Regions from separate parts of the Rhizobium sp. P1_C7 genome, predicted to be linked through region 2. Evidence: riboswitches for the same ligand, from Rfam matches in the RefSeq annotation. Region 2 holds a riboswitch; the other holds the start of a gene.

Region 1 (6,528 bases), on a different contig from region 2:
AGACCGACGCGGCCAAGTGCGACATCGAGGTTGTTGGCGCTGTTGCCTTCGAAAGACACGGTCACGTGCGGCGTCTTGACGAAGTCCTCGAGCTTCAAGGGAGCCTTCAACCTCACCTGCTCGGGATCGAAGACGCAGATCGAAGACTGGTTGAAGAGTGGCGCACGAATGTGCCAGGACGCGGGTTCCTCATGCACCGACACGCTAAAGTCATAGGCGCCTTCATCGAGCATACGCGCAGCGTCGCGTTTGTCGGACGCCACGCCGACCAGTCTGGATCCGGGCGAGAGTTCGCGCAGGCGCGCCACCAACGGGCCGAAAAACGCCGACTCCAGATTGTCGCACATGCCGATCCGGAATTCGCCCTGCCAGCTTGCGGGATCGAATGCCGTCGGCGGACGAATGGCCCGCTCGATGCCTGACAGTGCGTCTTCTATCGCCGGTGCGATCGCAAGAGCCCTTGGTGTCGGCTGCAGCCCTCGTCCCACCCTGACGAACAACTCGTCGTCCAGCGTCTCGCGCAACCGCTTCAACGCAGCCGACAGACCCGGCTGGCCGAGCAAAAGACGCTCGGCGGCACGGCTGACGTTCCGTTCCTGCATCAGCACGGAAAATGCCAGCAGCAGGTTCAGGTCTATCTTGCGCAGGATCACATCATTCATCATCGCTAGTAATACCTGACATAGGTACTATCAATTTGCAATAGGTTCGGAAGGTGTACATTTTCTCGTTTCTCTGTCGCCAGATCCTCGCGCGGCGTCAGCACGAAAGGTACGATCACCGATGACTATTTCCAAACCGAAAGGCGGAGCCGGCCTGGCTCTGCTGCTGCTCTGTGCTGCCAATTTCCTTGATGCCATGGACGTATCGACCATCGGCGTGGCGCTTCCCGCCATCCAGGCGGAACTCGGCATGAAGGCCACATCCCTGCAGTGGGCGGTGAGCGCCTACGTCCTTGGATACGGAGGCTTCCTGCTCTTGGGGGGCCGTGTTGCCGATGTCTTCGGGCATCGTCGCACCTTCCTCTGGTCTCTCGGTATTTTCGCTGCGGCCAGTATCGCCGGCGGTTTCGTCGACAGTGGGCCGACGCTGATTGCCGCACGCCTGGTGAAGGGGATTGCCGCCGCCTTCACGGCGCCAGCCGCCCTTGCGTTGCTGCTCTCCGTATTCGGCGAGGGCAATGCGCGCGCAAAGGCGCTCGGGGTGTTTGCCTCCACAGGGGCCACCGGATTTGTGCTCGGTATGGTCCTGGGCGGCGCGGCGACCATCGTCAGCTGGCGGGCAACGCTCGTTATGGGCGCGCCTGTCGCCATCATTGCGCTTGCGGTCGCCCCCTTCGTTCTCCCTGCAGATCAGCGAAAGGAAGGCCCGCGCCCGACGTTCGATTGGGCTGGCGCCCTGACGATCACCCCCGGCCTCCTGCTCTTCGTCTTCGGTATCACCAACGCCGCAGCCGCGGGCTGGGACGCGCTACCGACATGGAGCTCGCTTTTCGCCGCCGTTGTCCTGATCGGCCTCTTCCTGGTCGTCGAGGCGCGTCATGCCGATCCGATGGTGCCGCTTGCCATCTTCTGTCGAGCCAAACTCAGCCATGCCAACGCCGTCGCCGCGCTCTTCCAGGGCGTCTATGTCGGCTTCCAGTTCATCGCGACGCTTTACTATCAGAACGTCTTCGGCTGGTCGGCCTTTGCGACCGGCTTCTGCTTCGCCTTCGGTGGCGTCTGCGTGATGATACTGGCGCCGCGCTTTGCGGCAATCGGGCAGAGCCGTGGCACAACCGCCCTCATGACATTAGGCGTCGCGTTGCAGGCGGCGAGCTATATCCTCTGGATCTCGACGGTCGGTCACATCCATCCTGTGCTTCTGGTGGCGCTCTCGCAGATTCCGCTCGGCGTCGGCTATGCCATGACCTATCCTTCGGTACAGGTCGCAGCGCTGTCGGACGTCGAGGAGGACAAGTCCGGTCTGGCGTCAGGGCTGCTATTCGCCTCGTTCCAGATCGGCGGCGGCATCGTGCTCGCCGCGGCATCGGCGGTATTTGCAGCCGCACCGGGCTTCGGCTGGGATCCGTATTTTGCTGGCATCTCCTTCGTTGCGACCCTGTCTGTCGCGGTGACGCTTGCCGCTGCCTTGGGGCCGCGAACATCGGCTCGCCGGGCAGACGTCTACCAGGCAGCCGAATAGCCGGGCTGCTGCGAGGCCCGACCAAGGTGTCACGGCCGGTATCTCCTGTCGTGACAGACTTTTGAAGTGACAGGCGGCGTGTTTCCTGCAACAAGATGGTCCATTGAGAGACAGGGGCGTTCGCCGGAAGGCGGACTGAGAAGCACCCTTGGAACCTGAACCAGATAATGCTGGCGGAGGGAGTCGCTCGGGACCTTCCGCGATCGTGCGTTTCGTCTCTGCGTCTTGCTCCGCGTGAAAGGGGCAACATGCAAGACCAGACCTCGCCGGGTGAAGCTCTGAACGCGATGCGAGCGCAGACGCCGCTCGTGCAATGCATCACCAATTTCGTCGCCATGAACATCGCTGCCAATGTGCTGCTGGCTGTCGGCGCCTCGCCTGCCATGGTGCATGCCGAGGAAGAGGCCGGCGAATTTGCCCGCATTGCCGGCGCGCTGACCATCAACATCGGCACCATTTCCTCGGCGTGGATGAAGGGGATGCGCGCGGCTGCAGAAGCGGCGAACGAGAGTGGCAAGCCCTGGGTTCTCGATCCGGTTGCCCACTACGCGACCGGCTTCCGGCGGGAGGCAGTCGGCGCGCTGCTTGAATTGCGTCCCACCATCATCCGCGCAAACGCGTCCGAGATCATTGCCTTGTCAGGTGAAGCGAGCCGTGGCCACGGCGTTGACAGTCGCGATGCCGTCGAGCACGCCGAAACCTCGGCCCGGCACCTTGCCAGCACCCATGGGACGGTTGTTGCCGTCACCGGGGCGACCGACTTCATCACCGATGGCCAAAGAGCTGTTCGCATCGACGGTGGCTCGCCGCTGATGCCGCAGATAACGGCACTCGGATGCTCTCTCACCTGCCTGGTTGGCGCCTTTGCCGCGACATGTCCGCGTGCTCCTTTCGACGCAACCGTCGCAGCGCTCGCGACCTTTGCCGTTGCCGGCGAGGAGGCGGCTCGAAAGGCGGATGGGCCCGGCTCGTTTTCGTGGCGGTTCCTCGACAGCCTCGCCACGGTCGACGGCGCTTTCCTGGATCGCCATGCAAGGATCCGCACGGCATGACGCGCCTCGATCTCTCGCTTTACCTCGTGCTCGACCCTGATCTGTGCGCCGACCGCGGCATGGTCGAGACCGCCCGCGCGGCCGTTGCCGGCGGAGCGACCGTCGTCCAACTGCGCGACAAGCATGCGGACACGGCGCGGACAATAGAGACGGGCCGGGCTCTGAAGGCAGCACTTGCAGGCACCGGCGCGCTTGTCGTCATCAACGATGACGTGGAAGCGGCAATCGCCATTGGTGCTGACGGGCTTCACATCGGCCAGGACGACACGGGCGCATACGCGGCACGCCAACGGATCGGCACCGAGATGATCCTCGGCCTCTCCGTCGAGACGGAGGCGCTCGCGGCTTCAGTCGACCCGGAGCTCGTCAACTACGCCGGCATTGGCCCGGTTTTCGCGACGCCGACCAAACCCGACCACAAGCAGCCGATCGGCATTGCCGGTCTGGCGCGCCTCGTCGAGGTCTGCCCCGTGCCGGCCGTTGCCATTGGCGGGCTCAAGGCCGGGCATGTCCGTGACGTCTTCGCAGCCGGAGCCGACGGGCTGGCTGTCGTCTCGGCGATCTGCGGCACCCCCGATCCGGAAGCTGCAGCCCGCGGCTTCATCGACCTCATCAGAGAGGGAGCAAGATGATCCGCAATGTCCTCTCCATCGCAGGATCCGACCCATCTGGCGGTGCCGGCATCCAGGCCGACCTCAAGACATTCGCCGCCCGGGGGGTCTACGGCATGGCAGTGCTGACGGCGCTGACGGCGCAGAACACGCAGGGTGTTTCCGGCGTTCATCTTGTCCCCGACGCCTTCGTGGCTGATCAGATCAGAGCAGTCTTTGCCGATGTGCGTGTCGATGCCGTCAAGATCGGCATGATTGCCAATGCCGAGATTGCCGCTGCGGTGGCAGACGCGCTCCACCCACACAGGGGAATTCCGATCGTGCTTGATCCTGTTATGGTCGCCAAGGGCGGCGCCAACCTTCTGGATCCGGCGGCCGTCGACGCCCTGACGCACCGGCTTTTGCCGCTGGCAACGCTATTGACGCCGAATCTGCCGGAAGCAGGTGCACTTCTTCATGAAGCAGCAGCGGAAAACCGCCAGCAGATGGCGGATCAGGCGCAGCGGCTGCGCGCGCTCGGACCGGCGGCGCTCCTCGTCAAGGGCGGCCATCTCGTCGGCGATGAGAGCCCAGATGTGCTCGCAACGTCCGGTGGGCTGAGCTGGTTCGAGGCTGCCCGGATTGCGACTGCAAACACCCATGGGACAGGCTGTACGCTGTCGGCCGCGCTGGCTGCCGAACTGGCCAGAGGAGCAACGCTGTTTCAAGCAGTGATGGACGCGAAATCCTATCTCGTCTCTGCCGTCGCGCATGCCGATAGGCTCGACGTCGGTAAAGGCCACGGCCCCGTCCACCATTTCCACGAGGTTTGGAAGGCAAAAGAAGGATACGGGCAATGACACCGACAATCAGCCAGCAGACGGTCATCGTCACCGGCGCCGCCCGGGGCCTCGGAGCGGCCATCGCCACTGCATTTGCCCGCGAAGGGGCAAAGGTCGCGATCAACTATCGAGGAAGCAGAAGGGAGGCCGAGGCGCTCGCGGCCAGCCTCGGCAACCGCGCCAGGGCGTTCAAGGCGGATGTGCGCGATGGGCAGGCCGTCAGGCACATGGTCGCGGAGGTGACCGAGGCCTTTGGTGCGCCGACGACCGTCATTCATAACGCGCTTGCCGATTTCAGCTTCAACGGCGATGCCCGTCCGAAGCTTGACGAGCTGACGTGGGAGGACATGACCTCGCAGCTCGACACCGCGGTCAAAGGTGCGCTGAACTTGATCCAGGCGACGCGTTCAGCCATGGCTTCGACCGGTTTCGGACGGATCGTGACGATCGGCACCAACCTCTTTCAAAATCCGGTCGTGCCATACCACGACTATACCGCCGCCAAGGGCGCGCTTCTGTCGCTGACGCGAACGGCGGCGGCAGAACTCGGCCCTCTGGGTATTACCGTGAACATGGTCTCGGGCGGTCTGCTGCGGATGACGCAGGCGAGCAGCGCTACCCCTGAAGCCGTGTTCGATCTGATAGCGGCAAGCACGCCGCTTCGCCGGGTAACGACACCAGAGGAAGCGGCCGATGCGGTTCTCTTCTTCGCGAGCCCGTGGGCTCGCGCGGTCACCGGTCAGAACCTTATCGTCGACGGCGGGCTCGTCTTCGGCTGAGGCCTGGAGGCACCCGTCAGGATTTGACCGCGCCTGCGGTCAAGCCCGCGATGATGTGCTTCTGCGCCAGGAAGAACACGATGATCGTCGGGAGAATGGTGAGGGTAATGAAGGCGAGCACCAGCTGCCAGGCGGTACCGAATTCGCCGCGATAGACCATGACGCCGAGCGGCCAGGGGTACATCGCCTCCGAGTTCAGCATGATCAGCGGCAGGATGTAGCTGTTCCAGCTGCCCACGAATGAGATGATGCTGACGGTGGCAATGATCGGACGCGAGAGCGGCAGCGAGATATGCCAGAAGAAGCGCATGTAGCCGCAGCCGTCGACAATGGCCGCCTGGAACAATTCTTCCGGGAGGTTGCGAAAATAATTCCTGAACAGCAGGATGCTCATGCCAAGGCCGAACGCGACCTGCGGCAGCACCACGCCAAAGTAGGAGTTCAGCAGTCCCAGATCGCGGATGCGGATGAACAGCGGCAGAATTGCAGTGGCCGCCGGGAACATCAGGCCGATCAGGAAATAGTTGAGCAGGAAACCCGAGCCGAAGAATTTGACGTGGGCGAAGGTGAACGCCGCCATCGCCGATACCGATACTGTCAGGAAAACGGTGAGCACGGCGATGATCAGCGAATTCATCATCTGTCGCCAGTAGCGGTCGCCGAACAGGATGTCCGAGTAGTTCTCGAAATGCCACTCGACCGGCAGGCCGAAGGGGTTGGTGCGCAGGTCGCCGAGTTCCTTGAAGCCGCCCAGGGCCGTCGTCAACAGCGGTATGAGGACGATTGCGGCGATGATCGTCAGCGACGCGTAGAGATAGATTTTCGAACCGGCGGTCAGCCGGCCGGGTGAAACCACATCAGTCATGGCGCATGAATATCCGTTTGTAGCTGAAGGCGAGCGTGATGCAGATCACGAACAGGACAACGCCGACTGCGCTGCCGAGGCCGACCTGCATGCGGGTGACCCCGAAGTTGAACAGGAAGGTGACCATCGTCTGGGTTGCGTTGAACGGCCCACCGCCCGTCAGCGGCATGATCAGATCGAACAGCTGCAGCGAGCCGACGACGGCGAAGAATACCG
Region 2 (6,528 bases):
AGTCGCCGACCCAGAGCTCGGGCATGGCGCCCAGAGCGGCGGCATGGCGCATTCCCCCATCGGCAGCAATGAAGCGCGTGCCCGCGACCGCCTGGCGCAGCCGATCGGTCAGTCGCAACTCGCCGCCGAGAAGAATGGTGAAGGTGGATTGGCTCATGGGCATTGCCCATAGCGCAAAGCAGGGGGGAAGGGAAAGGGCGCAGATCAGCCTTCGTCGGCCACATCCTTCATGCGAGCCTGAAACACAGCCTCGAAGCCGGATATGTATCTGTCGAAAAGCTTCGCAAAGGTGTCGATATCCTCTTTTGGCCAGTCCTCGACGATTTCGGAGACGATAGCAAGCTTCTGGGCCTTCAGTTCCGACAGCAGTCTCTGTCCTAGCGGCGTCATGACCACGACGATCCGGCGAGCATCGGCCTGGGACGCCTTTCGACGAAGCACATTGCGGCTGACCATGTCGGCGACGACACGGCTCGCGCGCGATGGGTCGATGCGCATCATCTCGGCAATGGTGCCGATCGTGACCTCGCCGGCGTCCTGCGCGCGCCGGACTGCGTCCAAGACGTCGAGATGCGAAAGTTCGAGGCCGGGCGCGATGCTCTGTATGGCAAGCCGGCCGATCAGCCGCCGGCCCGTCATGAGCCGCATGCGGGTCATGCTTTGGCCGATGTACGTTACGCCTTCGCTTGTCTCGGCGGGGTCGATATCGGCAGATTCGGTCGCGGTCTCGTTCATGAAGAAAATCATAGCAGAAGGCGTCGGCAATGAGAACATGCAAATGTCATGAATGTGACATTGACAATTATATGCCAATAGCACATAAATCCGGCGTGACCCAACTCGGATAAGAAGCCCCATGGATATGCAAACTGCCCCGGCGCCGCTCGTGACAGATCACCGCCGCCGGCTCGTTCTCTTTCTTTTTTTGATGACCGCTATGTTCATGGCAACGCTTGACAACCAGATCGTCGCGACGGCTCTGCCGACAATTGTCGGCGAGTTCGGTCATCTTGAGCGATTCAGCTGGATCGGTTCGGCCTATCTTCTGGCGGTGAGCGCGGTGATGCCGCTCTATGGCAAGCTCGGGGACCTCTTCGGCCGCAAGTATGTGATGATGGCGGCGATCATGATCTTTACTGTCGGGTCTGCCGTCTGTGGTCTGGCCGTCTCCATGAATACTCTGATTGCCGCTCGCGTCCTGCAAGGACTTGGCGGCGGCGGCATCATGGTGTCCATTTTCGCGGTCAACGCCGACCTGTTCGAGCCGCGCGAACGTGCGCGCTACCAGAGCTATTCGAGCCTCGTGCTGATGGCCTCAGGCGCCATTGGCCCCGTTCTCGGCGGTACGATGAGCGACCTTTTCGGCTGGCGCTCGATCTTCCTAGTCAATGTGCCGATCGGCTTTGTCGTGCTGGCCGGACTTGCCTTCATGCTTCCCTACCGCAAGCCGAACCGGCGTCCGAAGATCGATTATGCGGGCGCGCTCCTGCTTGCCCTGACCACGACATGCGTGGTGCTTGCGGCCGATGGCAGCCAGCTCTTCGGCTCGCTCATCTCCCCGCAAAACCTGTGGATCGTTGCCTTCGGTGTCGTCTGTGCCGTCGCATGGGTCCTCGTCGAGCGCCGCGCGGCCGAACCGATCATTCCGCTGTCGCTGTTCCGCAACTCCACATTCGGCCTGTTGCTCGTCATGTCGATCATGAGCGGCGCGATCGGCATCGGCATGGTGAACTATTTCGCGCTTTTCCTGCAGACGACGACCGGCCTTTCACCGTCGGCAGCCGGCGGCCTCTTCGTTCTTCTGACCGGCGGCATCGTGTGCGGCTCCCTGTCGGCCGGGCGCATCATCTCGGCCACCGGACGATACAAGCCCTTAGCAGTCGCAAGCCTGACCTGTAGCGCGGCCGCGTTTGTGCTGCTTTCTCTGGTTCACGCGGGAACGCCGATCTTTCTGATTGGGGCCGTGATGGCGTTTCACGGCATCGGTGTCGGCCTGGCGCAGCAGGTCCCGATCATCGGCGTGCAGAATGCCGCACCCGCCCGCGACGTCGGTGCAGCGACCGGATCGGTCACACTGTCGCGCATGGGCGGGGCATCGATTGCGATTTCCATGTATGGCGCGATCGTTGGTTCGCAGCTTGGCAGAACGGGCCTCTCCATTCCCGGTGTGACCGACATCGAACAGCTGACGCCTAAGATGATGGCGGCTTTGCCGGATGCCACCCGGCATGCCGTGGCGGATGCCTATTCCAGCGCATTCACGCCACTGTTCATGACCTCCTGCGCGATCGCGCTCCTCGGTCTTCTGGCAGCTCTGATGTTGAAGTCGGTGCAGTTGCCGCGAACAGGGGAAATCAAGAAGCTTGCAGCGGCCGCCGAAGCGGCTGAATAAACAGCAGGAGGCGGGGGACGCCGCCTCTTGCCAGACGCCGATCGCGACGATACACCTTTTCCCGCTCTAACGGGGTGCCTTGTGTCCATCGGACATGGGGCTGAGAGGCTTTGCAGAAGCTAACCCGCGGAACCTGATCCGGTTAACACCGGCGGAGGGATTAGACGCGTGACATCAGGCACCGCCCTTTTCCCCTTCAAGAAAACCTAGAGGAGAGGTGCCATGCCCATATTCAAAAACCACTCGTTCATCGCCGCCGCCATGATAACGCTTGTCGCACTGCCGATGACGCCGGCAAAAGCTGCCGACAAGACGCTGACCGTGTATACCTACGAGAGCTTCACGTCGGAATGGGGGCCCGGCCCCAAGGTGAAGGCAGCGTTTGAGAAGACCTGCAACTGCACCGTCAATTTCGTCAGTGTGGCTGACGGCGTGGCCCTGCTTTCGCGCCTCAAACTCGAGGGGGCCGGCACCAAGGCCGACGTCGTACTCGGCCTCGACACCAATCTCATCACCGAAGCCAAGGCGACTGGCCTGTTCGATGCCAGTGGCGTCGATACCGCCGCCTTGAAGGTTCCGGGTGACTACAGGGACGATGTCTTCGTTCCTTACGACTATGGCCATTTCGCAGTGATCTACGACACGCAGACGATCAAGAACCCGCCGCAGAGCATGAAGGATCTGGTCGAAGGCGATTCGACGCAAAAGATCGTCATTGAAGACCCGCGCACCTCGACGCCGGGTCTTGGCCTGCTGCTGTGGGTGAAATCCGTCTATGGCGACAAGGCGCCGGAAGCCTGGGCCAAGCTCAAGGGCCGAGTCCTGACGGTGACACCCGGCTGGTCGGAAGCCTATGGGCTGTTCACCAAGGGCGAAGCGCCGATGGTGTTCTCCTATACGACATCGCCGGCCTATCATATGGTTGCGGAGAGTACCGATCGCTATCAGGCAGCCGCGTTCTCCGAGGGACACTACATCCAGATCGAAGTCGCAGGCCTGCTGAAGAATGCACCTGACAAGGAACTTGCGCGCGACTTCCTGAAGTTCATGGTAACGCCGGACTTCCAGGATACCATCCCGACCAACAATTGGATGATGCCCGTCTCGGCAACATCCCAGCCGCTGCCCGACGCCTTCGGTAGGCTCGTCAATCCGTCGAGGACCTTTCTCATGAGCTCGGACGAGGTCGCCAAGAACCGCAAGGCCTGGATCGGCGAGTGGCTGGCTGCGATGAGCATGAACTGATGCTGCTGACCGCAGCCGAAAAGCGATCCGCAATAACCGGCGGGGCGGTCAGCCTCGCCGCTATCGTCTTTTTCGTCTGCCTGGCGACGGTTGCGCTGCTCGTGTCGAGTGGTGCGGTTTCGATGTCCGCGGCGCTTTTCGACCCCTACATACTGAGAGTCGTGCGCTTTACGTTGCTGCAGGCACTGCTATCGACCGTTCTGTCCATCGTCCTTGCCATTCCGATTGCGCAGGCGCTGGCGCGCCAGCCGCGTTTTCCCGGCCGCACCTGGATCATCCGCCTTATGGCCGTGCCGATGGGGCTGCCGGTGCTGATCGGCGCATTGGGCCTGATCGGCATATGGGGTAGGCAGGGCATCCTGAATTCAGTTCTGACAAGCGCCGGCATTGCCGAGCCGATCAACGTCTACGGACTTACCGGCATCCTGCTCGCGCATGTCTTCTTCAATCTGCCCCTGGCTTGCCGGCTGATGCTGGCAGCTCTCGAGCGGGTACCGGGCGAATACTGGCTCGTGGCGAGCGGTCTCGGCATGCGGCATGGCTCCGTTTTCCGCTTCATCGAATGGCCCGTACTGCGTTCCATCATCCCGGGCGTTTCGGGCCTGATTTTCATGCTCTGCGCCACGAGCTTCACACTGGTGCTGACCCTTGGCGGGGGACCTGCCGCGACGACCATCGAGGTCGCGATTTACCAGTCGCTGCGTTTCGATTTCGATCCTGGTCGTGCCGTCGCGCTTTCGTTGCTGCAGATCGCGCTCACCGCCATCGTTCTCGGCGTGCTTGCTCTTTTTCCGGCGGCGGGCGATGACGGGCTGACATCGGGCAAAGCCGTACGAAGACCTGATGGAGCGCTGCTTGGCGCCCGCCTCGTCGATAGCGGCGTGTTGGTGCTCACCGTGTTTTTCCTAGGCTTGCCTCTGATGTCCATCGTGGTCGCAGGTCTTCGCGCCAATCCGATGAAACTGATCGCGGAGCCGATCTTCTGGCAAGCGGCTCTCACCAGTGTTGCAATTTCGCTTTCTGCTGCCCTTGTGTCGCTCGCCCTTTCGGGCGCCCTCGTGCGTGCACGCCATACGATCTCTCTGGAGAGGAAAAAGGGCCGAGGCGACCGTGCGTTCTTCGCGGCGATGGGAAGCGCCTCTTCGCTGGTGTTGCTCGTTCCGCCGATTGTCCTTGCGACGGGCTGGTTCATGGCGCTGAGGAGCATCGGCGATGCCGGCACCTGTGCGCCGGCCCTCATTGTCATCATCAATGCACTGATGTCTCTGCCATTTGTGATGCGGGTGCTCGAGCCGGCCTACTCCATTCATCAACGGCGGACGCAACGGTTGCGCGCCAGCCTTGGCATCTCCGGCCTTGCCCGTTTCCGCCTGATCGATTGGCCGGCGCTGTCCAAGCCGGTTCTCACTGCGCTGTCGTTCGCCATGGCGCTGTCGCTGGGTGATCTCGGCGCCGTCGCACTGTTCGGCTCGGACAGTTTCGTGACGCTCCCCTGGCTGGTCTACAGCCGCATGGGCAGCTATCGAACGAACGATGCCGACGGACTGGCGCTGATCCTCGGGGTCATCTGTCTCCTTCTGACGATTGCAGGCACGATGGGTCGGTCCCCCAGGGAGGCTGCGTCGCATGGCTGATGGAATCGAAATGCAAAATGTCGGCCTACGGTTGGGTGGGCACGAGTTTTTCTTCGATTGCGAATTGCCGGCGGTGGCCGTCATTGCGGTGACGGGCGCCTCCGGGGCAGGAAAGTCGACATTTCTCAATTTGCTCGCCGGCTTCGAGGTCCCGACGCAAGGGCGGATCCTAATCGCGGGACATGACGTCAGCGCTGTGCATCCGGCCGGCCGGCCGGTTTCGCTTGTCTTTCAGGACAACAACCTGTTTGCGCATCTCGATGTTTTCACCAATGTCGGGCTCGGTATCGATCCGGCCATGAAACTTTCGCTGGCCGATCGGTCGTCGATCGTTTCGGCATTGGAAAAGGTCGGCCTCCGCGGTTTCGAGATGCGGATGCCGGCGACGCTTTCCGGCGGGGAGCGCCAGCGCGTTGCCTTTGCTCGCGCGCTTGTTCGCAGGCGGCCGGTGCTGCTGCTCGACGAACCCTTTGCAGCGCTCGACCCCAGCCTGCGCAACGATATGGCAGCGTTGCTTCTGGAAATGCATCGGGATACCGGGAACACCGTGGTCATGGTATCGCATGATCCGGACGAGGTTCGCCAGATTGCGGACCATGCTGTTTTCATCGAGCACGGCCGGGTCGCCGTTAGCGCTCAGATTGCAGGGTTCCTGGCGGAGGATGAGCATCCCGGTTTGCGTCAATTTCTGCGCAGTTTACAAATGTAGGCAGAGTAACGGCACTTTCGCCATAATTTGAAGCGACCCAAGAAACTCCTAACCACGTTACGCTTGTTAAAATACAACGGCGCCACATTTAAGCAGAGTCTCGCTATGCAACCGATGCGGAAATCAGTTACAGCAAAGACTTGCGCCCGGTATTTTGCACTGCAAAAACGGGGGTGGACGCCTGTTGAACCCTAAAAAAGACGATCGGATCGTAAAGACAGCGAGCCGGTTGGAACGTACGATGACTTGGAGAGCCAGACTGGACAGCATGACGACGTGGAAAGTGGCCGCGCCTTCCAGTGATGTGTTCTTCGCAGCGTTCCGTTGGGTCCGTCGGGCGTCGCTTGTCTCTGTTGCCAGCGTTGCGCTTTATGGCTGTCAGTCAGCTCTCGAGCAATCCTATCAGCCGAGCGTCGGTCCTTCGTCCAATCCACAGATCGTCGACGAGGTTCAGAAGAATGATCCACGTGCAGCAATGGGTGCGCGCGAGCATCCACGCATCGTTGCGAGCTACGGGGGCGAGTACAAGGACGCTAAGACGGAGCGGT

The links. A riboswitch is a leader RNA that binds a small molecule or an ion and turns the genes downstream of it on or off. The one in region 2 is predicted to bind thiamine pyrophosphate.
Region 1: linked by a shared signal. The riboswitch ahead of thiM (hydroxyethylthiazole kinase) and the one ahead of thiB (thiamine ABC transporter substrate binding subunit) in region 2 are both predicted to bind thiamine pyrophosphate.

The regions. Positions count from the first base shown of each region.
Region 1 covers NZ_JBFUAL010000013.1:23,183-29,710, forward strand. Annotated here, with positions in the region: gene AC1D2R_RS20295 (LysR family transcriptional regulator) at 1-665, opposite strand, end outside; gene AC1D2R_RS20300 (MFS transporter) at 784-2,184, shown strand; TPP riboswitch at 2,287-2,383, shown strand; gene thiM (hydroxyethylthiazole kinase) at 2,433-3,236, shown strand; gene thiE (thiamine phosphate synthase) at 3,233-3,868, shown strand; gene thiD (bifunctional hydroxymethylpyrimidine kinase/phosphomethylpyrimidine kinase) at 3,865-4,686, shown strand; gene AC1D2R_RS20320 (3-oxoacyl-ACP reductase) at 4,683-5,447, shown strand; gene AC1D2R_RS20325 (carbohydrate ABC transporter permease) at 5,464-6,312, opposite strand; gene AC1D2R_RS20330 (carbohydrate ABC transporter permease) at 6,305-6,528, opposite strand, start outside.
Region 2 covers NZ_JBFUAL010000006.1:176,221-182,748, reverse strand. Annotated here, with positions in the region: gene AC1D2R_RS11550 (thiamine diphosphokinase) at 1-163, opposite strand, end outside; gene AC1D2R_RS11545 (MarR family winged helix-turn-helix transcriptional regulator) at 205-735, opposite strand; gene AC1D2R_RS11540 (MDR family MFS transporter) at 857-2,392, shown strand; TPP riboswitch at 2,453-2,569, shown strand; gene thiB (thiamine ABC transporter substrate binding subunit) at 2,654-3,637, shown strand; gene thiP (thiamine/thiamine pyrophosphate ABC transporter permease ThiP) at 3,637-5,271, shown strand; gene AC1D2R_RS11525 (thiamine ABC transporter ATP-binding protein) at 5,264-5,980, shown strand; gene AC1D2R_RS11520 (M48 family metalloprotease) at 6,222-6,528, shown strand, end outside.